Quadrisphaera setariae: one gene and its partner. The protein of the gene in region 1 interacts with the protein of each later gene in a pairwise test. Links are inferred from orthologs where the notes say so. Each region holds a gene or a part of one and is shown in the gene's direction. Other genes may lie near its edges. The genes, in order: FMM08_RS20150 and FMM08_RS03515.

What was found.
Region 2: the proteins of FMM08_RS20150 (region 1) and FMM08_RS03515 interact in binary tests that used the Escherichia coli proteins (3 or more experiments, as listed by UniProt). The link is inferred for Quadrisphaera setariae from one-to-one orthologs.

Annotation. Positions count from the first base shown.
Region 1 is NZ_VKAC01000015.1:6,503-21,953, forward strand. The notes cover bases 4,521-7,519. They hold FMM08_RS20150 (aspartate-semialdehyde dehydrogenase), read left to right. Parts: upstream 4,521-5,466; coding sequence 5,467-6,573; downstream 6,574-7,519. Other genes in these bases: FMM08_RS20145 (aspartate kinase), read left to right, coding at 4,521-5,470; FMM08_RS20155 (APC family permease), read right to left, coding at 6,635-7,519. Also shown: FMM08_RS20130 (putative bifunctional diguanylate cyclase/phosphodiesterase), read left to right, coding at 1-1,677; FMM08_RS20140 (DUF4032 domain-containing protein), read right to left, coding at 2,701-4,068; more of FMM08_RS20145, read left to right, coding at 4,196-4,520; more of FMM08_RS20155, read right to left, coding at 7,520-8,197; FMM08_RS20165 (metallophosphoesterase), read right to left, coding at 8,540-9,454; FMM08_RS20170 (GatB/YqeY domain-containing protein), read left to right, coding at 9,483-9,983; FMM08_RS20175 (NupC/NupG family nucleoside CNT transporter), read right to left, coding at 10,037-11,269; FMM08_RS20180 (transglycosylase domain-containing protein), read right to left, coding at 11,394-13,985; FMM08_RS20185 (WhiB family transcriptional regulator), read left to right, coding at 14,258-14,581; FMM08_RS20190 (ArsA family ATPase), read right to left, coding at 14,589-15,451.
Region 2 is NZ_VKAC01000002.1:61,869-77,304, reverse strand. What follows is about bases 5,447-8,430. They hold FMM08_RS03515 (peptide deformylase), read left to right. Parts: upstream 5,447-6,609; coding sequence 6,610-7,251; downstream 7,252-8,430. Other genes in these bases: treZ (malto-oligosyltrehalose trehalohydrolase), read left to right, coding at 7,315-8,430; treY (malto-oligosyltrehalose synthase), read left to right, coding at 5,447-6,607. In the rest of the region: FMM08_RS22830 (PGPGW domain-containing protein), read right to left, coding at 1-305; FMM08_RS03545 (SsgA family sporulation/cell division regulator), read left to right, coding at 444-866; glycogen debranching protein GlgX, read left to right, coding at 1,827-3,995; more of treY, read left to right, coding at 3,992-5,446; more of treZ, read left to right, coding at 8,431-9,147; cell division protein ZapE, read right to left, coding at 9,194-10,297; FMM08_RS03500 (sulfurtransferase), read left to right, coding at 10,505-11,434; FMM08_RS03495 (SufE family protein), read left to right, coding at 11,431-11,898; FMM08_RS03490 (phosphatase PAP2 family protein), read right to left, coding at 12,003-13,157; FMM08_RS03485 (hypothetical protein), read left to right, coding at 13,268-13,513; FMM08_RS03480 (alpha/beta hydrolase family protein), read right to left, coding at 13,518-14,792; FMM08_RS03475 (DoxX family protein), read right to left, coding at 14,789-15,232. UniProt on the Escherichia coli protein: Removes the formyl group from the N-terminal Met of newly synthesized proteins. Requires at least a dipeptide for an efficient rate of reaction. N-terminal L-methionine is a prerequisite for activity but the enzyme has broad specificity at other positions.

The DNA of each region.
Region 1 (15,451 bases):
GCGGCCGTGCTCGTGCTCCTGGGACTCGCGGTGGAGCCCTCCTCGAGCTGGCGGAGCGACCCGCAAGGCGTCCTGGCGCTGGGTGCGCTCGCCGTGGCGCTCGCCGTGGCGCTGCTGGGGCGCCGGATGCCCCCGTGGAGCTACAACGCCACCATGGTCGCCGGGACGGCAGCGATCGCCGCGGGAGTGGCCCTCAGCGCAGGCACGGGGCGGGCGCCCTCCTTGGCGTGGCTCTTCGCCATCGCCGTGGTGGAGGCCGTCTACTTCTTCCCGCTGCCGGTGGCGTGCCTGCACGTCGCCCTGGTGCTGTCCGCGCTGGTGGCCTCAGCGGCCGGGGCGGTCGGCGTGGGCTTCGCGGACCTGGTGCTGGTCGGCGGGTCGCTCCTCGTCGTGGCGGTCCTGGTGCACCTGGTGACCGCTGCCAGCGCCGCCGCTGGCGTGGACCTGCTCACCGGGCTCCTCGACCGCGCCGGCACCACGCGGCGGATGGCGCGGGCCGTCGCGCTGGAGTCCGCGCGCCTCGACGGCCTCGTGCTGGCGCTGGTGGGGCTGGACGGCTTCGCGAGGGTCAACGAGGTCCGCGGTCACGCCGAGGGCGATGCCCTGCTGCGGGCCACCGCCCAGCGCTGGCGTGCCCGGCTGCCCGAAGACGTCCTGCTCGGCAGGTGGAGCGGTGACCAGTTCGCGGTGCTCGTGCGGGGCTGCACCGACCAGGCGTGGGACCTCGTGCAGGAGCTCCGGTGCGACCTGCCCGGGGGCCTGCGGTGCAGCGCCGGCGTCGCCGTCCTCGAGCTGGGGGACGAGCTGGAGGACCTCGTCGACCACGCCGAGGGCGCCCTGGCCGCGGCCAAGCGGGACGGCGGTGGAGAGGTGCGCCTGTGGGCCCTGGGCACCCCGACCACCAGGGGCCTGCTGCAGGCGCTGGAGCGCGGTGACGTGCACGTCCACTACCAGCCGGTGGTCGACCTGCGCACCGGGACGACGACTGGCGCCGAGGCCCTCGTCCGCTGGACCCGCGAGGACGGCTCGACCGTCATGCCCGGCGACTTCCTGCCCCAGGCCGAGGCCAGCGGCGCCGTCGTGCAGCTCGGGCGCCACGTGGTCGAGCGCGCGTGCGCCGACGCCGCCTCGTGGCCGGTGCTGCCGGGGAGAGCCGCGCTGACCGTCGCGGTCAACGCCTCCGGACCCGAGCTGGCCGAGGCGGACTACGCGACCTGGGTGGTGGCCGCGCTGCACCGCGCCGGTCTGCCGGGTGAGCGCCTCGTCGTCGAGGTGGTCGAGGGCGTGCTGGACGAGAGGTCCCCCGTGGTCGCCGGGAACCTGCACGCGCTGCGCGCTGCTGGCGTCCGCATCGCCGTGGACGACTTCGGCACCGGCTGGTCGAGCATGGCTCGCCTGGGGCAGCTGCCGCTGGACCTGCTCAAGGTGGACCGCAGCTTCGTCGCCGCGGTCGAGCCCGGGCGCGAGGCCCCCGTATGCGCGGGCGTCATCGCCCTCGCGCACGCCCTGGACCTCACGATCGTCGCCGAGGGCGTCGAGACCGCGCACCAGGCCGCCTGGCTCGCCGCCCAGGGCTGCGAGGAGGGGCAGGGCTGGTGGTGGGCCCCGGCCCTGCCCACCGGCGCGTTCGTCGCCAGGCTCGAGCAGGAGGCCACCGGTGCCAGGGCTGACGCGTGAGGGCTGACGCGTGAGGGCCAGGCGCCTGGCGCCGCTGCTCGCCGAGCTCGCCCGCGCACAACCCGCCGCGGGGCTGCGGGTGATGGTCTGGACGACCTCCGCCACCATGGTCTTCTGCGGGCTGTACGTCGCCGTCGCCTCGCTCCTGCGCTCCGGCGCGTCACCCCCCGGCGCCCCCTTCTGGGTAGCGGTGGCAGCCGTCGTCACGGGTGCGGTCCTCGCCGTGTTCCGCCGCCACTACCGCACCTGGCACTACCACCTCGTACAGCCGGCCACGGCCGTGGCCGTCTTCGTGGGCGTCCACCTCGACGGCGGGGGGAGCGCGAGCGTCGCCGACGCCACCCTCTTCATGCTCCTCGCGGCGCTGGCGACGTTCTTCTTCCCCTGGACCCTCGCCGCGGTGCACGTCGGCGTCAGCACGGTGCTCCTCATCGGCGTGCTGGGGGCCGCCCCCGAGGTCGGTGCAGGCGACGTCGTCGTCATGGCGTGCTCCACGGTGGGCGTGGGCGTGCTCGTCGGGGTGCTGTCCCGGGTCACCGCCCGCGCCGTGCTGGCCGCCGAGCTCGACGTCCTCACGCGTCTCCCCAACCGCCGCGGCACCGAGCGCCACGTCGTCGCCGCGCTCGCGGACCCGCGCTCCGCGCGGCCGCTGTCCCTGGCGGTGGTCGACCTGGACCACTTCAAGCAGGTCAACGACACCCTCGGCCACGCCGCCGGCGACGAGCTCCTGCGCCGCGCCGCCGGCGCGTGGACCTCCCTGGTCCCGCCGGGTGCGGTGCTCGGGCGCTGGGGCGGCGACGAGTTCGTGCTGCTCGCCCCGCTCGCGCCCGCGCAGGCCGGCGCGCTCGTCGACGCCCTGCGCGCGGTGCTCCCCGAGGGCCGCAGCTGCACCGCCGGCGTCACGGGCGTGGCGGCCGGGGACGTCCTCGACGACGCCCTCGCGCGCGCCGACCAGGCCCTGTACGCGGCCAAGCGCGACGGCCGCGGCCGCACGCGCGTGTGGTCGGCGGCCGACGGCTCCGGTCAGCCGTGGCTGGACAGCCAGCCGTCGATGCGGTCCGACTCCGGGTCGTCCGGGTCGTCGACGTCGTCCCTGCCGGGACCGCCCAGCAGTGGCGCCTCGTCGCCGTCCATCCCCACCGCGGCCATCTGACCGGTGTCCATCATCCCGGTCTGCAGGATCAGCGCCTGCTCGTCGGGGCGCTTCGACAGCACGTCGTCGACGTAGGAGCGGACCGCCTCGAGCAGCGGGATGTCGCGCTGCGCCTCCTGGGAGCGGTACCAGCGGTGCTCCAGCACCTCGTGGAAGATCTCCGCGGGCTCCAGCTTGCGGCGCATGCGGCGCGGGACCGCCCGCACGACGGGGTCGAAGACCTGCGCCAGCCAGTCGTGGGCGGAGATCTCCTCGTCGTCGTTCTGGCGGTCGGTGGCGGCCACGTAGGAGTCGAGGTCGTTGAGCAGGCGGCGCGCCTGGTTGTTCTCGGCGTCGATGCCCGTGAGGCGCAGCAGGCGCCGCGAGTGGTGGCCCGCGTCGACCACCTTCGGCTGGATCTGCACCACCGAGCCGCCGACGTCGGTGGAGATGGACAGCTCGCCGACGTCGAAGCCCAGCTCGTTGAGGCGCTCGATGCGGGCCTGCACGCGCCACCGCTCGCCCTGCTCGAAGGACTCCAGGCCCGTGAGCTCCTCCCACAGGGAGTAGTAGCGCTCCACGATGCTGTTGGCCACCTCGACCGGGTCGACGCTCTCGTCGAGGTACTCCGCCGCCTCGAGGTCCATGAGCTCACCGGCGATGTTGATGCGGGCCACCTCGACGTCGTTGCTGCGCTGCCCGTCGGACAGCTCCTGGTGCAGCTCGCCGGTCTCGGCGTCCACGAGGTAGGCGGCGAACTCGCCGGCGTCACGGCGGAACAGCGTGTTGGACAGCGACACGTCGCCCCAGTAGAAGCCCGCCAGGTGCAGGCGCACGAGCAGCACCGCCAGGGCGTCCACGAGCCGGGTGGCGGTGTCGGGGCGCAGCGACTGGCTGAACAGCGCGCGGTAGGGCAGGGAGAACTGCAGGTGCTGGGTGACCAGCGCCGGGTCGAGCGGCTCCCCCTCGGGCGAGGTCCGGCCCGTCACCACCGCGACGGGGACGACGCACGGGACGTCGAGGCGGCGCAGCACGCGCAGCAGGCCGTACTCGCGCCTCACCAGCTCCTCGGTGTTCTCCTTCACGGCCACCACCGCGTCGGCCAGGCGGACGAACCTCACCACGTGGCGGGAGATGCCCCGGGGGAGCGCTGCGAGCGTCTCCGCGGGCCAGCGGCTCAGCGGGGCGTCCCACGGCAGGTCGGGCAGGGCCAGCGCCGACCGCTCGGCGGTGAGGGCGGTGATCTGCAGCGGCGCCATGCCCCGATCCTCCCGCACGAGCAGCCGGTCGGGCAGCACCGCCGCCGCCGGTAGAGTCCTGTGCCGGTCCGTGCTCCGCGCGCTCGCGCGAGAAGCTGCACGACGAACTGCGCAGGAGGTGCCCCCGGTGGGCCTGGTCGTCCAGAAGTACGGCGGCTCGTCGGTCGCCGACGCCGCCGGCATCAAGCGGGTGGCCGCGCGCATCGCCGAGACGCGCCGCGCCGGCCACGACGTGGTCGTGGTGGTCTCCGCCATGGGCGACACCACCGACGAGCTGCTCGACCTCGCCGAGCAGGTCAGCCCGCTGCCGCCGGCGCGGGAGCTCGACATGCTGCTCACCTCCGGCGAGCGCATCTCGATGGCGCTGCTGGCCATGGCCACCGCCAACCTCGGCATCCGCGCGCGCTCGTTCACCGGCAGCCAGGCCGGCGTCATCACCGACTCCGCCCACGGGAAGGCGCGCATCATCGACGTCAGCCCCGGGCGCATCCGCGACGCGCTCGACGCCGGCGACGTCGCCGTGGTCGCCGGGTTCCAGGGCGTCTCGGTGGACACCAAGGACATCACCACCCTCGGCCGCGGCGGCTCCGACACCACGGCCGTGGCCCTGGCCGCCGCGCTCGGCGCCGACGTGTGCGAGATCTACACCGACGTCGACGGCGTCTTCACCGCGGACCCGCGCATCGCGCCCGCCGCCCGCCGCCTCGAGACCGTCACCTACGAGGAGATGCTCGAGCTGGCCGCCAGCGGCGCCAAGGTGCTGGTGCTGCGGTGCGTCGAGTACGCCCGCCGCTACGGCGTGCCCGTGCACGTGCGCAGCTCGTTCAGCCCCAGGCCCGGGACGCTCGTGGCCGGATCGATGGAGGACCTTCCCGTGGAGCACGCGATCATCACCGGCGTCGCGCACGACCGCAGCGAGGCGAAGATCACCGTGGTGGGGGTGCCCGACAAGCCGGGCACCGCCGCCGAGCTGTTCGAGCACGTCGCTGCCGCCGGCATCAACATCGACATGATCGTCCAGAACGTGTCGGCCGCCGCGACGGGCCTCACCGACGTCTCCTTCACGCTGCCCAAGGCCGACGGCCAGGTCGCGATGACGGCGCTGTCGCAGGTGCAGGCCTCGGTCGGCTTCGGCTCCCTGCGCTTCGACGACCAGATCGGCAAGCTCTCCCTCATCGGGGCGGGCATGCGCAGCAACCCCGGCGTCTCCGCGCGGTTCTTCAAGGCCCTCGCCGACAGCGGGATCAACATCGACATGATCTCCACCTCGGAGATCCGCATCTCGGTGGTCACCCGCGACGCCGACCTCGACGACGCCGTGCGCGCCGTCCACACGGCCTTCGGGCTGGACGCGTCCGCCGGCGAGGACCAGGCCACCGTCTACGGAGGGACCGGGCGATGAGCGACAGCACCCCCACCAGCGCGCAGGCGACGGGCCGCAAGCCCGTCCTCGCCGTCGTCGGCGCCACCGGCGCCGTCGGCACGGTGATGCTCGGCATCCTGTCCACCCGCGAGGACGTCTGGGGCGAGATCCGCCTCGTCGCCTCGGCCCGCTCCGCGGGCAAGAAGCTGCGCGTGCGCGGCGAGGACGTCGAGGTCCAGGCGCTCGCGCCGGAGGTCTTCGACGGCGTCGACGTGGCGATGTTCGACGTCCCCGACGAGGTGAGCCTCGAGTGGGGCCCCGTCGCCGCCGCCCGCGGCGCGGTCGTCGTCGACAACTCCGGCGCGTTCCGCATGGACCCCGACGTGCCGCTCGTGGTGCCGGAGGTGAACCCGTCGGCGATCCGCAACCGGCCCCGGGGGATCATCTCCAACCCCAACTGCACGACGCTGACGATGATGGACGCGCTCGGCGCGCTGCACCGCCAGTGGGGCCTCACCGAGCTCGTCGTCGCCTCCTACCAGGCGGCGTCCGGCGCTGGGCAGCCCGGCATCGACAGGCTCCACGCCGAGCTCGAGGCCGTCTCCGGGGACGCGACCCTCGGCACCCGGCCCGGTGACGTGCGCACCGCCGTCGCCGAGCGCCTCGGTGACGAGCCCTCGCCGTTCCCGGCGCCGCTGGCGCTCAACGTGGTGCCGTGGGCGGGTTCGCTCAAGGACGACGGCTGGTCCAGCGAGGAGCTCAAGGTCCGCGCCGAGAGCCGCAAGATCCTCGGCATCCCCGACCTCAAGGTCTCGGCCACCTGCGTGCGCGTGCCCGTGGTGACCACGCACTCCCTCGCGGTGCACGCGACGTTCCAGAAGCCCATCAAGGTGGAGGCGGCGCGGCAGGCCCTGGTGGAGGCGCCCAGCGTCGTCGTCCTGGACGACCCGGCCAACGGTGACTTCCCCACGCCCGCCGACGTGGTGGGCTCCGACCCGACGTGGGTGGGGCGCATCCGCCAGGCGCTGGACTTCCCCCACACCCTCGACCTGTTCGTCTGCGGTGACAACCTCCGCAAGGGCGCCGCGCTCAACACCGCGCAGATCGCCGAGCTCGTGGCCGCGGAGCTCTCCGGCCGCTGAGCCGTCGCGATCACGCGGGAGACCCGCACCCGAGGCTCTCGGGTGCGGGTCTCCCGCGTGTTCAGCCGGCGTGCTGGGGCTGGGCCTGCAGCTGGGAGGCCGCGCGCACCTCGCGGCGCCCGACGGCCCAGAACGCCACGGCGAGGGCCGTGAAGACGAGCAGCGGCACCAGCTCCACGAACAGGTAGGTCCAGCGCTCGGAGAAGGCCCAGCCGTCGGCGCGGAAGTCCGCGGTGAACCAGCCGTCACCGAGGCCCGGGAAGAGGATCTGCACGGTGCAGAAGACGATCCACGCGGTGGAGACGACCGTCAGCAGCCCGATCGCCGGGGCGCGGTAGGGGCGCGGCGCGTCCGGGAGCCGGCGGCGCAGCACCCAGGCGGCAGGGAAGATGCCGAGGTAGCTGATGAGGGTGGTGGACACCGCCAGCGCCAGGGCCACGGTGAAGAACTTGCCGGCGTCACCGGAGGTGATGGTGTTCGCCGCCACGAAGACCAGCGTCGAGATGACCCCGGAGAGCACGTTGACGCGCAGCGGGGTGCCGAAGCGCTCCGAGAAGCGCCCCAGGGCGCGCGGACCGGCGCCGTCGTAGCAGGAGACCGCCAGCGTGCGGTCCGACCCCATGATCCAGGTCAGTCCCGAGGTGAACGCCACGACGACGACGAGGATCCCCAGCACGTACCCGACCGCAGTGGAGAAGGCGGTGAGCGTCACGGCCGTGGTGCCGTCGGCAGCGGTGGTGACCGTGCCGCCGAACACCGTCAGCGCCTGGCGCACGGCGTCGGGGAAGCCCGCCAGGCCGCTGGCCTGCTGCTCGGGGAGCACCAGGAGGATCCCCAGGACGGGGAGCCCGTACAGCAGCCCGGTGGCGAGGATGGACTTGGCGATGCCGGCGGGCACGTCGCGCTTCGCGTCCTCCATCTCCTCGCCGGCGGCGCTGGGCAGCTCGAAGCCCACGAGGCTGAAGAGGATGAGCGGCACGAGCACCACGAACCCGGAGAAGCTCGGCGCGTAGCTGCCCGCCGACGGCCCGTGGAAGCCGTGCACGAAGCCGTAGGCGACCACCAGCACGCTGAACAGGCCCAGCAGCGCGAAGCGGGCCAGGGCCCCGATGGTCGCGATCCACTTGCCCACCCGGAAGCTCAGGACGGCGAACAGCACGCCCGCCCAGATGAACGCGAGGGCGAAGACGTACTGGAAGGTCGTGGAGAAGGCCTGGCCGTGGTGGAAGAACGTCATGAGGCCGCCCAGCGCGGTCCCCACCAGGGTGCCGCCCATCCACACGGGGTTGGTCACCCAGTAGAAGACGTTGTTGATGGCGCCGACCAGGCGCCCGAACGCCATCCGCACCCACACGTAGGGACCGCCCTCGTCGGGGAACGCCGCGCCGAGCTCCGCCAGCAGCGCCGCTGACGGCACGGCGAAGAGGAGCACGCAGACGACGAGCCACGTGAAGCCCTCGCCGCCCTTTGTGGCCAGCGTGCCGAGCCCGTCGATGCCGACGAGGGTGCACACGAGGAAGAAGAAGATGTCGGCCCTGCCGAAGTGCTTCTGGAGCTTGCTCTTCTCGGCCTCAGCGCCGAGGGCTCCTTCGCCCTCGTCTGCGCGCAGGTCTGCCACTGCCATGACCGCCACCTGACCCGTCGTCCTGGTCCTGCCCCGATGAGTAGCACCCGATGAGTTGCTGTGAGCACCGGACGCGAGGGGGAGAGTGGCACTGGTCGTGTGTCATCCGCATGAACGGAGGCTGCTGGTCCGCTGAACGGACGAGGGCCCCCGCTCAGCGGGGGCCCTCGTGACTGTGGTCGGGGTGACAGGATTTGAACCTGCGGCCTCTTCGTCCCGAACGAAGCGCGCTACCAAGCTGCGCCACACCCCGGAGCAGCGCAGACCACTCTAGCCGAATGCGGCTACTGCTCTCGACGCGGTTCCGCCGTGCGGGCGCGCCGGGCCCCGGTCAGCCCTCGATCAGGCGGGCACGAGCTCCAGGAGGGTCGCCTCGGGGGCGCACGCGAACCGCACCGGCGCGTACGGGCTGGTGCCCAGGCCGGCGCTGACGTGCAGCCAGCTGGACCGGCGTCCACGCTCCCAGCGGTGCAGGCCCTTGGCCATCGAGCGCGGCAGGTCGCAGTTGGTGGTGAGCGCGCCGACGAAGGGCACGCAGAGCTGGCCGCCGTGGGTGTGCCCGGCGATGAGCAGCTGGTGCCCGTCGGTGGTCATGGCGTCGAGGACGCGGCGGTACGGGGCGTGGGCCACCCCCACCGACAGGTCGGCGGCGGGGTCGGCCGGCCCGGCGACGTCGAGGTACCGGTCGCGCTGCAGGTGCGGGTCGTCCACGCCCACGAGGTCCAGGCGGCGCCCACCGACCTGCAGGCGGCCCCTGGCGTTGGTGAGGTCCAGCCAGCCCGCGGCGCCGAACGCGTCGGTGAGCTGGTCGGTGGGCAGGGGAGTGGGCTTCGCGTGGGCGCGGGACGGCCGCCACAGGTACGCGGCGGGGTTCTTGGGCTTCGGCGCGAAGTAGTCGTTGGAGCCCAGCACGAAGGCCCCCGGCAGCTCCAGCAGCGGCTCCAGGGCGGCCAGCACCTCCGGCACCGCCTGCGGGGAGGTGATGTTGTCGCCGGTGTCGACGACGAGGTCGGGCTCCAGCCGGGCCAGGGAGCGGATCCACTCCTGCTTGGCGCGCTGCCCCGCGATCATGTGGATGTCGGAGACGTGGAGCACCTTCAGCGGGGCCTGCCCGGAGGGCAGCACAGGCACCTGGAAGCGGCGGAGGCGGAACGCGCGCACCTCGTACCCGGCGCCCCAGGCCACCGCCCCGGCGCCGGCGGCCGTGGCCAGGCCCGCGCCCAGCGCGGCGGTGCGGAGGAATCCCAGGCGACTCACGCCGGTCCACCCTGCCAGACTCGGGCCGGTGAGCTCTCCGACCACCCCATCCAGCAGTCCCGGCAGCACCTCCCTGGCCGAGCGCCTCCGCGCCGACCTCAACACCTCCATGCGCGCTCGTGACGAGGTGCGCACCGCGACGCTGCGCATGGCGCTGACGGCGGTCAAGACCGCGTCCGTGGCTGGCACCGAGGCCCGCGAGCTGTCCGACGACGAGGTGCTCGCCGTGCTGCGCACCGAGGTGAAGAAGCGCAAGGAGGCCGCCGAGGCGTTCGCCGGCGCCGGCCGCACCGAGTCCGCCGAGCGCGAGCGGGCGGAGGAGGCCGTGCTGGTCGCCTACCTGCCGGCCCAGCTCGACGACGACGCGCTGGCCGCCGCGGTGGAGGCCGCTGTCGCGCAGGTCGCCGCCGCCGGCAAGACCGGCCCGTCGGCGATGGGCGCGGTCATGGGCGTCCTGCGCCCGCAGGTGGGGTCCACCGTGGACGGCGGCCGCCTGGCCGCCGCCGTCAAGGGCGCCCTGGCGCACTGACGCGACCGCCCTCCGGGGGTCGCTCGGCGACGTCACGAGCGGCCCGCGGAGGGCTACAGCGACAGGACGACGCCAGCGACCGCGGCGTTGGCGAGGTTGGCCATGGCCCCGGCGAGCAGCGCGCGCGGCGCCAGCTGCGCCACCTCGCCGCGTCGCTCCGGGCACAGCGACCCGAGCACGCCGATCATGATGGCGATCGAGCCGAGGTTGGCGAAGCCCGCCAGGGCGATGGTCACCACGGCCACCGTCAGCGGGTCGAGCGAGGCGACCTGCGGCCCGAAGTCGGAGTAGGCCACGAACTCGTTGAGGAACGTCTTCTGGCCGATCCACGAGCCGGCCAGGCCGGCCTCCGACCACGGCACCCCCAGCAGCCACGCCAGCGGTGACAGCAGCCACCCGAGGATCCCCTGCACGGTGACGCCCTGGGCGCCGAAGAGGCCCGCCACGCCACCGACGATCCCGTTGACAAGCGCCAGCACCGCGATGAAGGCGATGAGCAGGGCGCCCACGACGACGGCGATCCGCCCGCCCGCCATGGCCCCGCGCCCCAGGGCGTCGATGGCGTTGGCCGACTCGGTGTCACGGACCGCGCGGACGTCGTCGTCGCCCGAGGTCTCCTGCACCGGCTCGGTCTCCGGGAGCAGCAGCTTTGCCATGAGCAGCGACGCGGGAGCGTTCATGGCCGTGGCGGCCAGCAGGTACGGCAGCGGCGCGCCCAGCTGCGCGTAGCCGAGGAGCGTGGAGCCCGCCGCCGCGGCGAAGCCGCCGGTGATGACGGCGAACAGCTGCGAGCGCGTCAGCCGCCGCAGGTACGGGGCGATCATCAGCGGGGCCTCGCTCTGCCCCAGGAAGATGACCACGGACGCGAAGAAGCTCTCCAGCCGGGAGACCCGGAGGAGCCACCCGAGGGCGCCGCCCAGGGCCCACGCGACGTGCTGGACCACGCGCAGGTAGAAGAGCAGCTGGATGATCGCCCCGAGGAAGATGATCACAGGGAGCACGCCGAAGGCGAAGACCGACCCGAGTGACGGGCCGACCTGCGTCAGCGGACCGAACAGGAACGTCGTGCCCTCGTCGGCGTAGCCGATGAGCTTCTCGACGCCGCCGGCGACGGCGTCCAGGGCCGCCCGGCCGGGTCCCCAGCGCAGCACGAGGAAGGCGAAGACCGCCTGCAGCGCGAGGGCCGTGCCGACCGTCCGCCAGGGGATGCGGCGCCTGTGCGCCGAGAACAGCACGCCGACGCCCACCAGCACCGCAAGGCCCAGGAGTCCGCGCACGGGGGACACCCTCCAGCGCCTCCGGCGCCGCTGCCAGTCGGGAAGATCGACCGCTCAGCGCCACGACGACGGGGCCCGCGCCGCCGTGCGCCGCGGACCCCGTCGGTCTCGCCGTGGTGGGTGGAGGAGGGCGTCAGCCCTGGTCGCCTCCGCCGTCCCCGCCCTGCTGGCCTCCGCCCTGGTCCCCGCCGGGGACCGGCTCGACGGTCGTGCCCTGGCCGCCACCGCCCTGGCCGCCACCGCCCTGGCCGCCGCCGTTGCCGCCGCCCTGGTCACCGCCGCCCTGGCCGCCGCCCTGGTCACCGCCGCCCTGGCCGCCGCCGTTGTCGCCGCCGCCCTGGTCACCGCCGTTGTCGCCGCCGCCCTGACCGCCACCGGGCGCCTGGGTGGCCGTCTGGCCGCCGCCGCCTCGGGGGCTGGGGGTGTACGTCGGCTTCGGGGGAGCCGGCGGGCGGCCGATGGTGCTCTGCGGCGGGTCGACGAAGTCCTGCTGGTCCGCTCCGTCGAGCGCGCGGTTCATGTACGCCCGCCAGATGGGGGCTGAGACCGTGGCGCCGTACATGCTCCCGTAGCGGCGGCCCCCGATGGTGGCGCCGTTGATGGACATGCTCTTCTCCGGCACGCCGATCCACACCGACGTCGCCAGCTGCGGCGTGTAGCCGGTGAACCACGTGGCCACCGAGTTGTTGGTGGTACCGGTCTTCCCGGCCGACTCGCGGCCGCCGGCAAGGCTCATCCCCTGGGCCGTGCCCTGGACGATCGTCTGCTGCAGTGCGTAGTTGACGCCGTTGGCGACGTCCTTGTCGATGGCCTGGTTGCACTGCGGGCCCTTGACGGGCAGGCCCTTGCCGTCGGCGTCAGTGATCTGCGCGATGGCGAGGGGGGCGCAGTAGTTGCCCTGGGCGGCGAACGCGGCGTAAGCGGTGGCGATGGACAGGGGGGCCACCTCGTCCACGCCGAGCATCATCGACGGGGTCACGTTGAGGTCCGTGCTGACCTGTCCCGTCACGTTCCGCTTGTCGGCCCTGGCCTTGTGCACGCCGAGCGCCTGGGCGGTCGCAGCGACGTCGCACAGCTGCAGCTGGTTCTCCATGGCGGCGTAGCCCGTGTTCACGGAGTCGAACGTCGCCTTCATCACCGACAGGTTGCCGCTGTCCTCGCCGTCCCCGGCGTTGCCCGGGCCGTAGGGCTTCCCCACGTACCCGGCTCCCGAGTAGCAGCTGCCGTACTTCCAGCTGCTGTTCGGGTAGTCGCGCTGGGTGGCGTTCACGGTGGCGTTGAGGGTGCGCCCCGAGGCCAGCCACTGGGCCAGCACGAAGGGCTTGAAGTTGGAGCCCGGCTGGAAGCCCGACGACCCGCCCTGGAGGTAGTCGGTGTTGTAGTTGATGGCCGTGGCCCCCACCGGCGCGTCCGGGGACGTGCTGTACGTGCGGTTCTGCGCCATGGCGATGATCTTGCCGGTTCCGGGCTCGACCGAGACGATCGAGGCACCGAGGTTGGACGTGCCCCCGGTGCGCTGGGGCTTGCCCTCCTTGTTGATGACGTTGGTGGGGACCGTGGAGTCCTCTGCGGGGACGCCGTTCGCGACCTCCTCGAAGGCCGCCTGCTGCCTGTTCCGGTCGAGCGTCGTGGTGATGGTCAGGCCGCCGCGGTAGAGCTGGCGCAGCCGCTCCTCCTTGGTGCCGCCGAAGGCGTCGTCGTCGCGGAACTGCTTCACCGCGTAGTCGCAGAAGAAGCCCGCCTGGCCGGCCTGCTCGCAGCCGTTGGGGGTCTGCTGCACGTTCAGCATCTGCGCGATCGGCACGGCGACGGCGGCGTCGTGGTCGGCCTGGGAGATGGTGCCCAGCTGCAGCATGCGGCCCAGCACCGTGTCGCGCCGCTGCTGCGCGTCCTGCGGGTTGTTCACCGGGTCGTAGCCGACGGGGTTCTGCACGATGCCGGCCAGCAGGGCCGCCTGGGGCAGGTCGAGGTCGGTCGCGGACCGGTTGAACCAGTGCCGGCTCGCGGCCTCGACGCCGTACTGGCCGCCGCCGAAGTTGGCGATGTTGAGGTAGTTCTCGAGGATCTGGTCCTTGGAGAACTTCTTCTCCGCGGCGATGGCCAGCTTCATCTCGCGCAGCTTGCGGACGTAGCCGTCCACGCCGGACCTGACGGTCACCTCGTTGAACGCCTTCTGGCGGTCCTCGGCGGAGGCGTTGGTGGGCAGCGCCGAGAGCGCCTCCTCCACCTGCACGTTCTTGATCCACTGCTGGGTGAGGGTCGAGGCGCCCTGGACGTCGCCGCCCTGGGAGTTCTGCACGAAGGCGCGGGCCAGGCCGCGCGGGTCGACCCCGCCGTGCTCGTAGAAGCGGTTGTCCTCGATGTCGACGATGGCCTTCTGCATCACCGGCGCCACCTTGTCGAGGGGCACGAGGATGCGGTTCTCGTAGTAGAAGGTGGCCATCAGCGAGCCGTCGGAGTACAGGATCCGGGTCTGCTGGCTCAGCGGCGGCTGGTCGAGCGAGGCGGGCAGGCTGTTGAACGCCTGGACCGTGTCGTTGCTGGTCTGACCAGCGGCGATGACGGCGGGGGCCGCGAGGCCCGCCACGAGCACGCCAGCGCCGACGCTGGCGGCGAGGAAGCCCGCCAGCAGCTTGGTGGCGCGGCCGAACGAGGTGCCGCGCGACCGCTGCTGGACGCCGGCCTCGCCGTCGTCGGGACGGGGGCGAGGAGCGCGGGCCGGCATGCCTCCAGCGTACGTGGCCGCTGCGTCCGGCCCGGCCACGACGAGAGGCCCTTACCAGACCGTGATGTGCGCGGGCAGTGGCCACGGTGACTAGTCACCGGTGGTCCTGGAAATGGCCCGCACGAGGGGTGGGCGCAGGACGTGACCAGTTCGTAACTTCATCCATGTCACTCGTCCGACCGGATGGACAAGGCCTGAAACGCCTCAAGATCCGCCGGGTGAGATCCCCGATCGGCGCTTCCCCGCCGCACCACCGACCGGAAGGCACCACCATGAGCGAGACCGTCTACCTCGAGCCCGCCGAGTGGACCACCCAGGCCGCCTGCCGCACGAGCGACCCGGACGCGCTCTTCGTCCAGGGCGCCGAGCAGAACCGCGCCAAGGTCGTCTGCCAGGCCTGCCCCGTGCGCACCGAGTGCCTCGCCGACTCCCTCGACAACCGCATCGAGTTCGGCGTCTGGGGCGGCATGACCGAGCGCGAGCGCCGCGCGATCCTCAAGCGCCGCCCGAACGTGCAGTCCTGGAGCCGCCTCCTGCAGGCCGCGAAGGCCGAGCACGCCCGCGCCGAGGCCGCGTCCGCCGCTCGCACCGCCTGACGGACCGTCAGGCCGGGGCCCCCGACCGAGGGGCCCGACCGGCCAGAGCGGCCCCCACCGCCCGCAGCCCGTCCAGGTCGGCGACGTCGCCCTCCAGGGCCGGCACCAGCGCGGTGGCCGTGCCGGAGCCCCCGAGGCCCTCGGCCACGAGGCGGCTCTCCCGCTCCACCCGCTCTAGCAGCTCCACCTGCAGGTCCAGCACCTGCGCCGCCCGCCGGTCCGCCGCGGTCCCGTCCCGCAGCGAGGCAGCGGCCCGTCGCGCAGCCGCCGCGTCCAGGCCCGGTGCGGCGCTCGTCGCCCGGTTGACCACGACCGCCGCCGGTGACAGGTCCGCCGACCGCAGCCGGTCCACGAGGAAGACCGCCTCCGCGAGGGGCTCGGTCTCCGGTGCGGTGACCACCACGAACGCCGTCCGGGCGTCGCGCAGCGCCGCCGACGTCGCCTCGGCCCGCTCCCGGAAGCCGCCGAAGACCTCGTCCAGCCCCTCCACCAGCGCCTGCACGTCGCGCAGCAGACGACCGCCGATGACGCGGTCCATGGCCGCCGCTACCCCGCCGGCCAGCGCCCCGACCACCCGGCCCCCGGCGGCCCGCAGCCCCGTGCCGGAGCGCGCCGAGCCCGCGAAGCGCACCGGCGCCATGAGCAGCCGGGCGAACCTGCCGTCGAGGAACGAGGCCAGGCGCGCGGGGGCGTCGAGGAAGTCCAGGGCCGAACGGCTCGGCGGGGTGTCGACGACGACGAGGTCCCACCCCGTCGGCGTGCCCCGCCCGGCGCGCAGCTGCCCGAGCCGCTCCATGGCCATGTACTCCTGCGTCCCGGAGAACGAGGTGGCCAGGGAGGTGTAGACGGGGTTGGCCTTCACCTGCGCCG
Region 2 (15,436 bases), on another replicon or contig:
CTCGCCAGCACGGCCAGGCCGGCGAGGACCAGCGGGATGCCGCCCGGTCCCGGCAGCCAGCCGGTGGCGGCCCCCAGGAGGATGAGGAACACGCCGACGCACGCGACCACCACGCGGTAGACGCGGTGCTTCTTGGGGTCCGCGCGGACCCTGGCGCGCCACTCCCAGCGGTCGCGGCGCTCCCGGCGGGTGGAGCCCGGTCCGCCGCGGGAGGCTCCGGTGCGCGTCCGACCAGCGGCGGGACCGGTCGGCGCGGGGGTCGCGGCGTCGTCGGGAGCGGGAGGTACCGGCGGCGCAGGCTGCACCCGCCTAGGGTACGTCTCGTACGACACGCCGCCCGGGGGTGTTTGATCCGTCCGGGACGGGGGAACATCGAGGGTGTCCGACCCGAAGGGGTCGGCGACGCCGCCGGCTCCGGCCGCCGCTCACCGGGGAGGACCACCGTGCCCAAGGGCTCAGCTCACGTCGACGCCGAGGTCGAGCTGCGCCTCGTCGTCCCCGAGTCGGGCAAGGTTCCGGTCTCCGTGGAGTTCGGCTACGGCGTCCACGACCCGTTCGCCGTCACCGCTTCGTTCCGCGGCGACGGCGGCTCGATCGAGTGGGTCTTCGCACGCGACCTCCTGCGGGAGGGTCTGCGCCGCCCCACGGGCGAGGGGGACGTCCAGGTGTGGCCCGGCGAGGCCGACGGCACGGAGGTCGTGCTCGTCTCGCTCAGCTCCCCCGACGGCCACGCCGTCCTCGAGGCCGACGCTGCTGACCTCCGCGACTTCCTCGACCGCACCCACGCCCTCGTGCCCCCCGGGGCCGAGAGCCGCCACGTCCACGTCGACGACGAGCTCGCCGAGCTCCTGGGCCGCGCTGTCTAGCTCGAGACCCAGCTCCCGCTCGGACGAGGAGGGCGCCACCCCGATGTCGGGGTGGCGCCCTCCTCACGTCCACCCGGCCGCCCGCGACGATCACGCGCCTCAGCGCCGGTCCAGAGCGCCAGCATCGGCCGGCACACGGATCCGGTGGGCAGGCTCAGTGCCGGCGGGCCGGCTCGGTGCCGGGTCTGACCCCGGAAGCGGCACTGGACCTGCCCGCCGGCACTCGGGCTGCCCGGTGACCCCGCGACGACCGGCTCGCGCGGCCAGGACCCCGGAAGGCGGCGGCGCAGCCGCACGGCCGACTGCGGACGTGACGCGCGAGGGCATGACTGTCATGGGGGTGGGGTGCGAAAGGGCCGCGACGGGACGCGCCCGACCGGCAGCTGCCCGCAGGTGCACGAAGACCCCGGTCCGCCAGCGGATCCGGGGTCTGACCTGGTGGGCGATACTGGGTTCGAACCAGTGACCTCTTCCGTGTCAAGGAAGCGCGCTACCACTGCGCCAATCGCCCGTGCGTCACCGAGGTGCGCATGAGGTGGAGACGGGATTCGAACCCGTGTACACGGCTTTGCAGGCCGTTGCCTCGCCTCTCGGCCACTCCACCGAGGGGCATCCGAGTCCGAGCGACCCTCGTGCGGTGCCCTCCGAGCGGACGACGGGATTCGAACCCGCGACCCTCACCTTGGCAAGGTGATGCTCTACCAACTGAGCCACGTCCGCGTACCGGCCTTGCGGCCGAACAAGAAGAACATTACTTCACGCCCGGGGCCCACGTCGAACCGCCCCCCCTCTCGGCCTCACCGGGGGTTCTCGCCGGAGCCGCCCGGAGGTCGCCGCAGTGCCGTCCGGAGGTCATCCGCCGACCCTTCACGAGGCGCCGGCGACCGCCCTCGGCCAGGATGACCCCAGCCCGGCGCCCGGAGCGGCGGGCCGCACGACAGACGCCCGTGAGAGGACGCCATGCAGGTCTGGCCAGGACGCCCCTACCCGCTGGGGGCCACCTTCGACGGCGCGGGGACCAACTTCGCGCTCTTCTCGGAGGTCGCCTCGCGCGTGGAGCTCTGCCTCGTGGACGAGCGCGGGCGCGAGACGCGCATCGACCTGCCCGAGGTCGACGGCTTCGTGTGGCACGCCTACCTGCCGCGGGTCCAGCCCGGGCAGCGCTACGGCTACCGCGTGCACGGCCCGTACGACCCGGCCGCGGGCCACCGGTGCAACCCCAGCAAGCTGCTGCTCGACCCCTACGCCAAGGCCATCGACGGCCAGGTGGACGGGCACGAGTCGCTCTTCAGCTACTCCTTCAAGGACCCCTCGCGCCGCAACACCGCGGACAGCGCCCGCCACACGATGCTGTCCGTGGTGGTGAACCCCTACTTCGACTGGGGCACCGACCGGCCACCGCGTCGGGACTACCACGAGACGGTCATCTACGAGGCGCACGTCAAGGGCCTCACGATGACCCACCCCGGCCTGCCCGAGGAGATCCGCGGCACGTACGCCGGCATCGGCCACCCCGCGATGGTCGAGCACCTCACCGACCTCGGCGTCACCGCCATCGAGCTCATGCCCGTCCACCAGTTCGTGCAGGACACCCACCTGCAGGAGAAGGGCATGACCAACTACTGGGGCTACAACACCATCGGGTTCTTCGCCCCCCACAACGCCTACTCCTCCACCGGCACCCGCGGGCAGCAGGTGATGGAGTTCAAGTCGATGGTGCGCACGCTGCACCAGGCGGGCATCGAGGTGATCCTCGACGTCGTCTACAACCACACCGCCGAGGGCAACCACATGGGCCCGACGCTGGCCTTCCGCGGCATCGACAACGCGGCCTACTACCGCCTGGTCGACTCCGACAAGGCCCACTACTACGACACCACCGGCACCGGGAACTCGCTGCTCATGCGCTCCCCGCACGTGCTACAGCTGATCATGGACTCGCTGCGGTACTGGGTGAACGACATGCACGTCGACGGGTTCCGCTTCGACCTGGCGAGCACCCTGGCCCGGCAGTTCCACGAGGTCGACCGCCTGTCGGCCTTCTTCGACCTGATCCAGCAGGACCCGGTGGTCTCGCAGGTCAAGCTCATCGCCGAGCCGTGGGACGTCGGCGACGGCGGCTACCAGGTCGGCGGGTTCCCCCCGCTGTGGACGGAGTGGAACGGCAAGTACCGCGACACCGTCCGCGACTTCTGGCGCGGCGAGCCGAGCGCGCTGGCCGAGTTCGCCAGCCGCATCTCCGGCTCCTCCGACCTGTACGAGCACAACGGCCGCAAGCCCATCGCGTCCATCAACTTCGTCACCGCGCACGACGGCTTCACGATGCGCGACCTCGTCTCGTACAACGAGAAGCACAACGAGGCCAACGGCGAGGGCGGGCGCGACGGCGAGAGCCACAACCGGTCGTGGAACTGCGGGGTGGAGGGCGAGACCAAGGACAAGGAGGTCGGCGCCCTCCGCGCCCGCCAGCAGCGCAACATGCTGGCCACCCTGCTGCTGTCCCAGGGGGTGCCCATGATCCTCCACGGCGACGAGCTGGGGCGGACGCAGAAGGGCAACAACAACACCTACTGCCAGGACAACCGCACCTCGTGGGTGGACTGGAACCTCACCGACGAGCAGCGGGACCTGCTCCGCTTCACCCAGCAGGTGATCTCGGTGCGGATGAGCCACCCGGTCTTCCGCCGGCGCCGGTTCTTCGCCGGGGACGCGCACCACGGCGGGGAGAGCGCGCTGGGCGACATCGCCTGGTTCACCCCCGCCGGCGTCCACATGACGCACAGCGACTGGTCGACCGGCTACGCGCGGTCCCTCGGCGTGTTCCTCAACGGCTGGGCGATCCCCGAGCCCGACCCCCGTGGAGAGCAGATCGTGGACGACAGCTTCTACATCATGTTCAACGCCTCGCACGAGGACGTCGTCTTCACGCTCCCGCCCGAGGAGTACGGCCACGAGTGGCGGGTGGTGGTCGACACGCACTCACCGCCGGAGACGCCGCGGCCCGCGGTGCCGGCGGTCATCGCACTGGCCGCTGCCGAGGCGACCGGCCCGTACACGGCTGGTTCCGACGTCACGGTGGCCGGGCGCAGCCTGCTCGTGGTGACCCGTCCCTCGGTGGAGGCGCTGTGAGCGAGAACCAGCAGACCGGCCAGCAGGGCGGGCAGGGTGGCTCCGCCGCGCAGCACCGCCCCGCGCCCGGCAAGCCCGTCCCGGTCTCGACGTACCGGCTCCAGATCCGTCCGGAGTTCGGCTACGACGACGCGACCGCCGTCGTCGACCACCTCGACGCCCTGGGCGTCTCGCACGCGTACCTCTCCCCGCTCCTGGAGCCGACGCCGGGCTCGGCGCACGGGTACGACGTGGTCGACCACAGCCGCGTCAACCCCGAGGCGGGCGGCCGCGAGGCCCTCGACGTGCTGGTGCAGCGGCTGCGCAGCAAGGGCCTGGCCGCCGTGGCCGACGTCGTCCCCAACCACATGGCGGTGCCGACGCCGGCGCGGCTCAACCGCGCCCTGTGGTCGGTGCTGCGCGACGGACCGGACTCCCCCTACGCGCGCTGGTTCGACGTGGACTGGTGGACGTCGGGGCACGCGCTCCTCATGCCCGTGCTCGGATCCCGGATCGGGCAGGTGCTCGGCAGCGGAGAGCTGGTGCTCGACACCTCGGGCAGCGAGCCGCTGCTGCGCTACTACGACCACGTCTTCCCCGTGCGCCCCGGCACGGAGACGCTGCCGCTGGCCGAGCTGGTGGACCGCCAGTGGTACCGGCTGGCGCACTGGCGCGTGGCCGACGAGGAGCTGAACTACCGCCGCTTCTTCGACGTCGACACCCTGGCCGCCATCCGCGTGGAGGACCCCGAGGTCTTCGACGCCAGCCACGAGCTGCTGCTCGAGCTGCTGGAGTCCGGCGAGCTGGAGGGGCTGCGCATCGACCACCCCGACGGCCTCGCCGACCCTCGCGGGTACGTGCGCCGCCTCGCGGAGCGCTCCGGCGGGGCGTGGGTGGTGGTGGAGAAGATCCTCGAGGGCACCGAGGTGCTCCCCGACGACTGGCCCGTGGCCGGCACCACCGGCTACGACGCGCTGCTGCGCGTGGGAGGGCTCTTCGTGGACCCGGCCGGCGCCGGGCCGCTGTCGGCGCTGCTGGCGGAGGTCACGGGCGAGGCGACCGGGTTCCCCGCCGTCGTGTCCGCCGCCAAGCGCGAGGTCGTCGAGGCGGGTCTGTACGCCGAGGTCCACCGGCTGGTCCAGCTGCTGGTCCAGATCGTCGCGGCGGACGTGCGCCTGCGCGACCACACCGAGCGCGCCCTGCGCGAGTGCGTGGTGGAGCTGCTGGTGGCCTTCCCGCGGTACCGCGCGTACGTGGTGCCGGGAGAGCCCGCCCCGGCCGAGGCGCAGCGGGTCCTCGAGGAAGCCGCGGAGCAGGCGCGCGAGCACCTGCCCGAGGAGCGGTGGGACACCCTCGCCGTCGTCGTCGACCTGCTCCTGGGCCGCGAGGTCGGCAGCGCCGGTCGCCAGGCGGACGCCGACCGCGCCGAGCTGGTGGTGAGGTTCCAGCAGACGTGCGGGCCCGTGATGGCCAAGGGCGTGGAGGACACCGCGTTCTACCGCTGGTTCCGCCTCGCCGGTCTGAACGAGGTGGGCGGCGACCCCGACCGGGTGGGCGTCGCACCGGAGGAGTTCCACGCCTACTGCGCCCAGCAGGTGCGCGACTGGCCGGTGGCCATGACCACGCTCACCACGCACGACACCAAGCGCGACGAGGACGTGCGGGCGCGGCTCGCCGTCCTCTCCGAGCTGCCGCTGGAGTTCGCCGAGGCGCTGCGCCAGTGGCGGCGCCTGGCGGCCGAGCACCGCCGCCAGGAGCTGGACGGGCAGACCGAGCACCTCATCTGGCAGACGCTGCTGGGCACCTGGGGCTCAGGCGTCCGCGACGGCAGGCCGGGCGGCCCCATCAGCGGCGAGCGCCTCCTCGGCTACCTCGAGAAGGCCATCCGCGAGGCGAAGCTCCACACCACCTGGACGAACCCCGACGAGGCCTACGAGGACGCCGTGCGGTCCTTCGCGGTGGGCGTCCTGGGTGACTCCGCGGTGGTGGACGCCGTCGAGGCGTTCTCGCAGCGCATCGCCGAGCCGGTGCGCGTGGGCGTGCTCGGGCAGAAGCTCGTCCAGCTGACGATGCCCGGCGTGCCGGACGTGTACCAGGGCACCGAGGTGGTCTCGCTGTCCCTGGTCGACCCGGACAACCGCCGTCCTGTCGACTACGCCGAGCGCCGCCGACGGCTGTCCCGCATCGACTCCGGCGCCCGGCCCGTCGACCTGTCGGACGAGAAGCTGCTCGTGACCTCCCGCGCGCTGCGCCTGCGCCGCGAGCACCCGGAGTGGTTCGTCGGCGAGGGCGCCACGTACGCCGCGGTGGCCACCTCCACCGGCAACGCCGTGGCCTTCGGGCGGGGCAGCGCCGACGTCGACGGCGGAGCCCCCCAGGTGGTGGTCGTGGCCACGCGCCTGGCGGCCTCCCTGGAGCGGCTCGGCGGCTGGGGGCAGCACTCGGTCGTGCTGCCCGGGGCGTCCGGCCCAGGCGCGTGGCGCGACCTGCTCACGGGCGCCCTGCACGACGGCGGCGCCGTGGCGCTGTCGCGGCTGCTGTCCGCGATGCCCGTCGCGCTGCTCGTCCGCGAGGGTGCGAGCGAGGTGGCTGCTGCCGCCACGGGCGCCGTGGTGGAGGATGCTGCGCCGTGAGCATGGCCCAGCAGTCGAGCCCCACCAGCGTCGTTGACGGCATCCACCGCCCGATGAGCAGCAAGGACCTCCGCAAGGCGGTCGGCAAGCTGCTGCGCGGGACACAGCCGCTGCCCATCGTGCAGGCGGGCCACCCGGTGCTCCGGGAGGTCGCCCAGCCCTACGACGGTGAGCTCTCCCCCGAGCTCATGGCCGACCTCGTCGAGGCGATGAAGGTCTCCATGCACGCCGCTCCCGGCGTGGGGCTGGCAGCTCCCCAGGTCGGCCTGGGCCTGGCCCTCGCCGTCGTCGAGGACTCCGGGGACGACGAGGACGACCCGCGCGAGCGGACGGACCTGCCGTTCCGCGTGATCGTCAACCCGTCGTACTCGCCGGTGGACGCGGCCGGCGAGGCGGTGGACGTCGAGTCCGCCGAGCGGGTGGTCTTCGAGGAGGGCTGCCTGTCGGTGGTCGGCTACGAGGCCGAGGTGGCGAGGTTCCGCTCGGTGCGCGTGGTCGGGCAGGACGAGACGGGGCGCGCCTTCGACGACGTCTTCCACGGCTGGGCGGCGCGGATCATGCAGCACGAGATCGACCACCTCGGCGGCGGTCTCTACATCGACAAGGCCGACCTGACGTCGCTGTCCTGGACGGGACGCGTCTGACGCTGGCCGCGCGCATCCCCCGGTCGGGTGGCGGACGCCCATGATCACCGGTTGGGTGGTCGGGTGCACCGCTTCGCCGTCTGGGCGCCCTCTGCTGACCGCGTCGAGATCGACGTCCACCTCCCCTCCGGCACGCGGACGCTGCCCATGGAGCCCACCGACGATCCCGCCCCCGGCTGGTGGGCGTCGGAGGTGGCGGAGGCCGGCGACGGCACCGACTACGCCTTCCGGGTGGACGGCGGCGACCCCCGGCCCGACCCGCGCAGCGCTCACCAGCCGCACGACGTCCACGGCCCCAGCCGCGCCTTCCACGCGGGCGCCCACGCCTGGGGAGACGGCGCGTGGGCAGGCCGGGACGCCCGAGGCGCCGTGGTCTACGAGATGCACGTCGGCACCTTCACCGCCGAGGGCACGCTCGACGCGGCGGCGGAGAAGCTGGGGCACCTGACCGCGCTCGGCGTCGACGTCGTCGAGCTGCTGCCGGTGGCCGCGTTCCCCGGGCGCCGCGGCTGGGGCTACGACGGCGTGGACCTCTACGCCGTGCACGACGCCTACGGCGGTCCCGCGGCGCTGCAGCGCTTCGTCGACGCCGCCCACCAGGCGGGGCTGGGCGTGGCGCTCGACTGCGTCTACAACCACCTGGGCCCGGCGGGGAACTACCTCGGCGAGTTCGGCCCGTACTTCACCGAGGAGCACCACACGCCGTGGGGCGCGGCGGTCAACCTCGACCAGCCGGGCGCCGACGGCGTGCGGCGCTTCGTCCTCGACAACGCCTTGCGGTGGTTCCGCGACTTCCACGTCGACGCGCTGCGCCTGGACGCCGTCCACGCCCTCGTGGACGACTCCGACGAGCACGTGCTGGCCCAGCTGGCCCGCGAGACGGCCGCCCTCTCCGCCGAGCTCGGGCGGCCGCTGACGCTCATCGCCGAGAGCGACCTCAACGACACCGGCATGGTCACGCCGCTGGGCGAGGAGTCCGGCACGGACCTGCCCGCCCGCGGGATGCAGGCGCAGTGGGCCGACGACGTCCACCACGCCCTGCGCTCGGTGATGACCGGCGAGCGCGGGGGCTACTACAAGGACTTCGCCAGCCTCGAGGTGCTCGGCGGCGTGCTGGAGCGCGTGTTCCACCACGCGGGCACCTACAGCCCGTTCCGCGGCAAGACCTGGGGGGCGCCCGTCGACACCTCCCGCTTCGGCGGTCACGCGTTCGTCGCGTACACCACCACGCACGACCAGACCGGCAACCGCGCCACCGGCGACCGGCTCTCGGCGTCCCTGGACGACGCCGCGCTCGCCACCGCGCAGGCGGTGGTCCTCACGAGCGCCTTCACGCCGATGATCTTCATGGGCGAGGAGTGGGGCGCCACCACGCCGTGGATGTTCTTCACCGACCACGACGCCGAGCTGGGCGCCCTGGTGAGCAAGGGCCGGGCCGAGGAGTTCGCCTCCCACGGGTGGGAAGGCGATGTGGAGGTGCCCGACCCGCAGGAGGAGTCGACCTTCACGGGCTCGAAGCTCGACTGGTCAGAGCCGACCTCCGAGCGCGGGGCGAGGCACCTGGCCTGGACCCGCGACCTGCTGGCGCTGCGCCGCTCCGAGCCCGACCTCGCCGGCGACGACCTGCGCGCCGTCCGCACGGCCACCAGCGGTGACGCCGAGCTGCGCGAAGGCGGCAGCCCCTGGCTGGTGGCCCGTCGCGGCTCCCTGGCGCTGGTGGCGAACCTGGCCGCCCACGAGCAGGTGGTCCCGCTGGCCGGCGCCCTGGACGACGACGACGCGCGCGCCGAGGTGGTCCTCGCGTGGGACGCCGCGACCACCGAGGTCTCCGCAGGCTCGTCGGGCACCGCCGTGCGGCTGCCCGCCCGGGCCAGCGCCGTCGTCCGCCTCTCCTGAGAGTGCTCCGGAGGTCCGTGACCACGGACCTCCGGAGCAGGGCGGTTCAGCCCTGGGAGCCCTCGCGGGCCAGGGCGGTGAGGCGCGAGACGGCGCGGGCGTACTTCTTGCGGTAGCCGCCGTTCATGAGCTCGTCGGGGAAGAGCTGGTCGAGCGGGGCGCCGGAGGCCACCAGCGGCAGGTCGCGGTCGTACATGCGGTCGCCGAGCACCACCAGGCGCAGCGCCACGCTCTGGTCAGAGACCGGGCGCACCCCGGTCCAGTGGACCGCCGTGACCCCGTCCAGCAGGGCCCCGTAGCGGCTGGGGTGCACGGTGGCGAGGTGGCCGAGGAGCGCGTCGAAGGAGTCGAGCACCACGCCCTCGCCGGAGGCCAGCCGCTGCGCCGCGCGCTCGCGCACCTCGGCGTCGGTGGCGGGCTCCGGCGGGGCGGGCAGGCCGCGGTGGCGGTAGTCCTCGCCGTCGACCCGGTAGACGTCGAAGCGCGAGGCGACCGCCTGGATCTCGCGCAGGAAGTCCTCCGCGGCGAACCGGCCCTCCCCCAGCGCGTCGGGCAGCGTGTTGGAGGTGGCGGCCAGCGCTGTGCCCGCGTCCGACAGCTCGCGCAGCAGGCGGCTCATGAGGACGGTGTCGCCCGGGTCGTCCAGCTCGAACTCGTCGATGCAGACGAGGCGCTTGGCCGAGAGGGCCTCCACGGCCTGCCGGAACCCCAGCGCCCCGGCCAGGTTCGTGTACTCCACGAACGTGCCGTACGCGGCGGGGGCCGTCGGGCTGTCCACGGCGTGGAAGAGGGAGGTCAGCAGGTGGGTCTTGCCCACGCCGAAGCCGCCGTCGAGGTAGATCCCCTCCTTGGCCGCCCCGCCACCCACGCCGCCGCGGCCGAACAGCTTGGCGAGCCCGCCGCCCCTCGCGCCCTTCGACCCCTTGGCCCCGCTCCAGCGCCCGGCCCTGTCGCGCAGGGCGGCCACGGCGTCGGCCTGCGTGGGCTGCGACGGGTCGGGGCGGTAGGTGTCGAAGCTCGCCGCGGCGAAGTGCGGCGGGGGCACGAGGTCGTCCAGGAGGCGCTGCGGGCTGGGCCGCGGGTCGCGCTGGACCAGGGAGGGGACGGCGTCGGTGGTCTCGACGGCGTCGAGCGCGGTCGCGTCAGGCACCGGCCGAGCCTAGGGCGGCTCGCTCCCGCCTGCCGGTCGTGGCCCACGACAGGGCGGCGGGTGAGCCGCAGGTCACAGCCCGGTGCACGCTCGCGGCCGGATGCGCCAGCAGGCGCGGCACGACCACGGCCCCGGACCGGTCGCGGGCGACGGGGTGAGGCTGTCCTGGCTGGTTAGAGCACACCGGCGTCGCCTAACCTCGACGGCATGGCTGCTGAGACGACGTCGCCGCGGATCGCCCCGGACCCCTCGCCCCGCTTCGCGGAGTACGCCCACCCGGAACGGCTCGTGAGCACCGAGTGGCTCGCCGAGCACCTCGGTGAGCCGGGGCTCGTCGTGGTCGAGAGCGACGAGGACGTGCTGCTCTACGAGACCGGGCACATCCCCGGTGCGGTGAAGGTCGACTGGCACACCGACCTCAACGACCCCGTCACCCGCGACTACGTCGACGGCGAGGCGTTCGCGCGCCTCATGGGTGAGCGCGGCATCGACCGCGACACCACCGTGGTCGTCTACGGCGACAAGAACAACTGGTGGGCGGCCTACGCCCTGTGGGTGTTCACGCTGTTCGGCCACGAGGACGTGCGCCTGCTCGACGGCGGCCGCACGAAGTGGGAGGCCGAGGGCCGCGAGTACACCACCGACGCGCCCGCGCTGACCACCGTGGACTACCCGGTGGTGGAGCGCGACGACAGCCGCATCCGCGCCTACAAGGACGACGTGCTCTCCTTCCTGCGCACCGAGGCGCCGCAGCTGGTGGACGTGCGCTCCCCCGAGGAGTACACCGGCGCCCGCACCTCGATGCCGGCCTACCCGGACGAGGGCGCGCTGCGCGGCGGGCACATCCCCGGCGCCCAGTCGGTGCCGTGGGCCCGTGCGGTGGCCGAGGACGGCGGCTTCAAGACCCGCGCCGAGCTCGAGGCCGTCTACGCCCAGGAGAAGGGCCTGTCCGCCGACCGCGCGACCATCGCCTACTGCCGCATCGGCGAGCGCTCCAGCCACACGTGGTTCGTGCTCCACCACCTCCTGGGCTTCGACGACGTGAAGAACTACGACGGCTCCTGGACCGAGTGGGGCAACGCCGTGCGCGTGCCGATCGCCACCGGCGACCAGCCGGGATCGCCGTCAGCGCGGTGAGCGCGGCCCAGGACCTGCCCCCGAAGCTCGCCGACGTCGTCGACGACTTCGCCGCCGTCAGCGAGCGGGAACGGCTGCAGCTGCTGCTGGAGTTCAGCGAGGGCCTGCCCGAGCTGCCCGAGCGCTACCGCGAGCACCCCGAGCTGCTCGAGCCGGTGCCGGAGTGCCAGTCACCGGTGTTCGTGGTCACCGAGCTCGAGGACGCTGACGACGCCACTCCGGCGCTGGACCGCACGGTCCGCGTCTTCGCGACCGCCCCGCGGGAGGCCCCGACCACGCGCGGCTTCGCGGGGATCCTCGTCGAGGGCCTGGACGGGCTGCCCGCGTCCGAGCTGCTCGCCGTCCCCGACGACGTCAGCGACCGGCTGGGCCTGGCCCGCGCGGTGAGCCCGCTGCGCCTGCGCGGCATGGCGGGCATGCTCGGCCGCATCAAGCGGCAGGTGCGGGAGAGCGCCTCCGCCTGACCGCCGCCGCTTCCCAGAGGGGCAGGACGACGACGAGGGGCCCCGGCCGGCTGGCCGGGGCCCCTCGTCGTCCTGCTCTGCGAGCAGACGGAGTGCCTGGTGCGTCAGGCGACCGGTGCTGCCCGGCGGCGCGCCTCGACGGCGTCGGCACTGCCGGCGACGTCGTCCTCGTCCTCGGGTCGCTTGCTCGGGTCGCGCAGGTTGCCGGTGGCCCAGGCGCCGGCCCACACGGCGATGCCGCCGATGGCCATGCCGGCCAGGTCGTCGACGATGTAGTGCCAGCCGAAGTAGATGGTGGCCAGCACCGTCAGCACGAAGAAGGTCCACATGGCGCGGCGCACGAGCTTGGGCATGCGGATGAGCTGCACGATCAGCGCGGCGGTGAAGACCACGGACACGTGGAGCGACGCGAACGCGGCGATGCCGGAGACGGTGCCGGACACGTCGGGGTCCGCCATGACGATGGAGCGGTTGCGCACCAGCGCCGCCTGCAGCCCCGTCACGTCGGTGCGGGAGAGGTCGCTGAAGTCCCAGGGGAGGGCGTAGAACGGCCCGGACGCCGGGATCAGGTAGTAGCTGGCGGCACCGAGCGCCCAGTTCAGGCAGAGCGCGGTGACGTACCAGAGACCGTGCGACAGGTGCTTCCAGAAGATCAGCGCCACCGCCACGGAGACGGGGACGAAGATCAGGTACCCCATGTACACGAACGACAGCACGTGGGCGGAGAACCCGGTCCCGAGCACTGCGTGCAGGACCTCGGCGGGGTTGTTGCCGAACGCCAGCAGCCGGTCGCTGGCCACGAGGGCCAGGTCCTGCGAGCCCTCGTGGATGAAGGGGAGGAAGTTCTTGAGGTTCCGGTACCCGACGTAGGTGATGTAGAAGCTGGCGACCGCCACGAGCACCGGCACCAGGCGGCGCCACGGCCAGCGGGCGACGGCGACGTCGCGCACGGACTCCACGAAGCCGCGCGGCGAGCGCAGGTCCGGGTGGCCCCGCAGGCGCCACGCGGCGCGGGGCAGCACGTCGATGAGCAGGCAGATCGCCACGATGGCGGGCATCCGCACCCAGCCGGGACCGAGGAAGCCGTCCGGGTCGCGCATGGGGATCCCCAGCGCGACGGACCCGATGACCGCGAGACCTCCGGTGATGGCGGCGGTGCCAGCGGCCAGGAGGAGCACGCGGTGGCGGTGGCGGCGGCTCGGGACCTCGACGGTGGCGACTGGAGGCGCGGACGCATCAGGCGGGGTACCGAGGGCCATGGGGTCATTCTGACCCAATCGGAGGGCTCCGCGCGTCCACGGACTGGTCATCTGCGCGTCACCTGCTGGACGCACCACCCGGCGGCCCCGCCGCCTGTTTGACTGCTGGGGTGTCCAGCACTCCCCCGCCGCCCTCCGACCAGCCGTCCGACCAGCCGTCGCAGCAGGCCTACCAGCCCCGTCCGGACCCGCGGCGCCGCCTCGTCGGCGTCGGGTTCGCCATCCTGGGCGGCTACTTCGCCTACGGGGTCTGGCAGGTCGAGATGTCGGGGTGGCTGAAGGCGCTGCTGCTGGCCGTCTTCGCCGGCGTGGCCGTCTACGGGGTCGTGCAGCTGCTGCAGAGCCGCCGCCGCTGACCTGTCAGAGGTGCTCGAGGAGGAACCGGGCGACCTCGCGCTCCCACCGGTCGGGGTCGGAGTTCCACTCCCGGCAGTGCCCGGCGCCGGGGAACTCGAGCAGCGTCACGAGGTCGGGGCGGGCAGCGGCGAGCATGCGGCTGGAGCCCACCGGGACCACCGCGTCGGCCTCGCCGTGCAGCAGGAGCACCGGCACGCGCAGCTCCTCCGCGCGCGTGACCCAGTCGAGCCGGTCCAGGTCGAGGGGACCCTCCACGCCGAGCGCCGCTCGGGCGAGCGGCGAGCCCATGAGCGCGGTGCCCGCACGCCCCAGCGGCGGCGGCACGCGGTGGACGCGCGCCTGGTGCTGCAGCACGCTGCGCCAGTCGAGCACCGGGCCGTCGAGCACCACGGCGCGCACCCGGTCCGCCGTCCACGAGCGCGACAGGGCCGACAGCACGATGGCCCCGCCCATCGACCACCCGACGAGCACGACCTCGCGCGCGCCGGCGTCGAGGGCGTGCAGGACGGCGGCCTCGACGTCCTCCCACTCGGTGTCGCCCAGGCCGTAGCGGCCCGACGGGCTGGCGGGGACGCCGGGGTCGTTGCGGTAGCTGGGCACGAGGGCGGGCACGCCGAGGCGGTGCAGCACCGGCAGTGCGCGCAGGCACTCCTCGCGCGTGCCACCGCGGCCGTGGACGAGGACCGCCCAGACCTTGCCGCGCAGCTCGCCGTCGGCGGGGTGCACCAGCCAGGCGGGCAGCTCACCCACCGGCGAGGTGACCACCGCGTCGTCGAAGGGCAGCCCGAGCGCCCGGCCGGGGTCGCCGGTGTGGAACCAGCCGCTCCAGCGCCCGGGACCGGGGCGCAGCGCGCCGGCGTCGGTGCCGATGAGGTGGCGCACCACGGTCCTGGCCCGGCCCGCGCCGCGACCGGCCCCCGCGCCGCCGCTGCTGCCCGTCCCGGGCTCGTCCACGCCGATGACGTCGCCGAGCTGGGAGTGGGTGGCCCCTCCGTCGGTCCACAGGCCGTAGCGGCCCGGCGCGAGGGTGAGGTCGCTGGCGGCGAGCACCACGCGGTCGGGCTCGACGGCGAGCACGCGGACGTCGTCGACCCTGACCTTCTCGGGCGTCACCACGCGCCGTGCGAAGTGCGTGGCCAGGGCCGACGCCGCCGCCGAGGCCGCCAGCCCGACGGCTCCGCCCACCACGGCGCTGCGGACGACGGCGCGGGTCAGGGACGCCGCGCGCACAGCGGCGGCCGCGACGTCGCCCCCGCCGGGGGCTCCGGTGGTGCTCATGCACGCCCCCCCGCTGCTGGCCGGGCCGCGAGGAGCGGCTCGCGCCGCGGCGCGGCGGACGCCACCCGCAGCCCCCACGCCACCAGGGGCAGCTGCAGCGGCAGGCGCGCCAGGGCCACCGCCCGGTACCAGCCCGGTGCCCGCTCGCTGCGCAGGGCCTGCACGGCCATGGTCACGTTGGCGGGGTAGACGGCGGCGAACAGCACGGCGCTGGCCAGGCCCGCCCACCGGCGCGTGCCCGGGGCCAGCAGGGCCCCGGCGCACGCCAGCTCGGCGACGCCGGAGGCCGCGACCCACGGGCCGGGGCGCCCCAGCGCCCGGGGCACGATCCGCTCGAACGGCCCCGGGGCCGCGAAGTGGGCTGCGCCCGCCGTCCCCAGCAGCACCGCGAGCGCCACCGGGGCGGTGGGACCGGTGCCGAGCGGCGTGGTTCGGCTCATGCTCCGATCCTGCCAGCGGTCCGCCGGACGTGCGCGGGCCGTGCTCGGGTGTCACTCCCGGGTCGCGCGCCGCGGAGGGCACCACCACGATCAGCGCGTGACCCCTCCCGCTTCCTCCTCCTCCAGCGCGCCCTCGAAGGCGTCCGCGAAGACCTCCGACAAGACGTCCGACAAGACGTCCGACGAGCGCAGCACCGCGAAGAG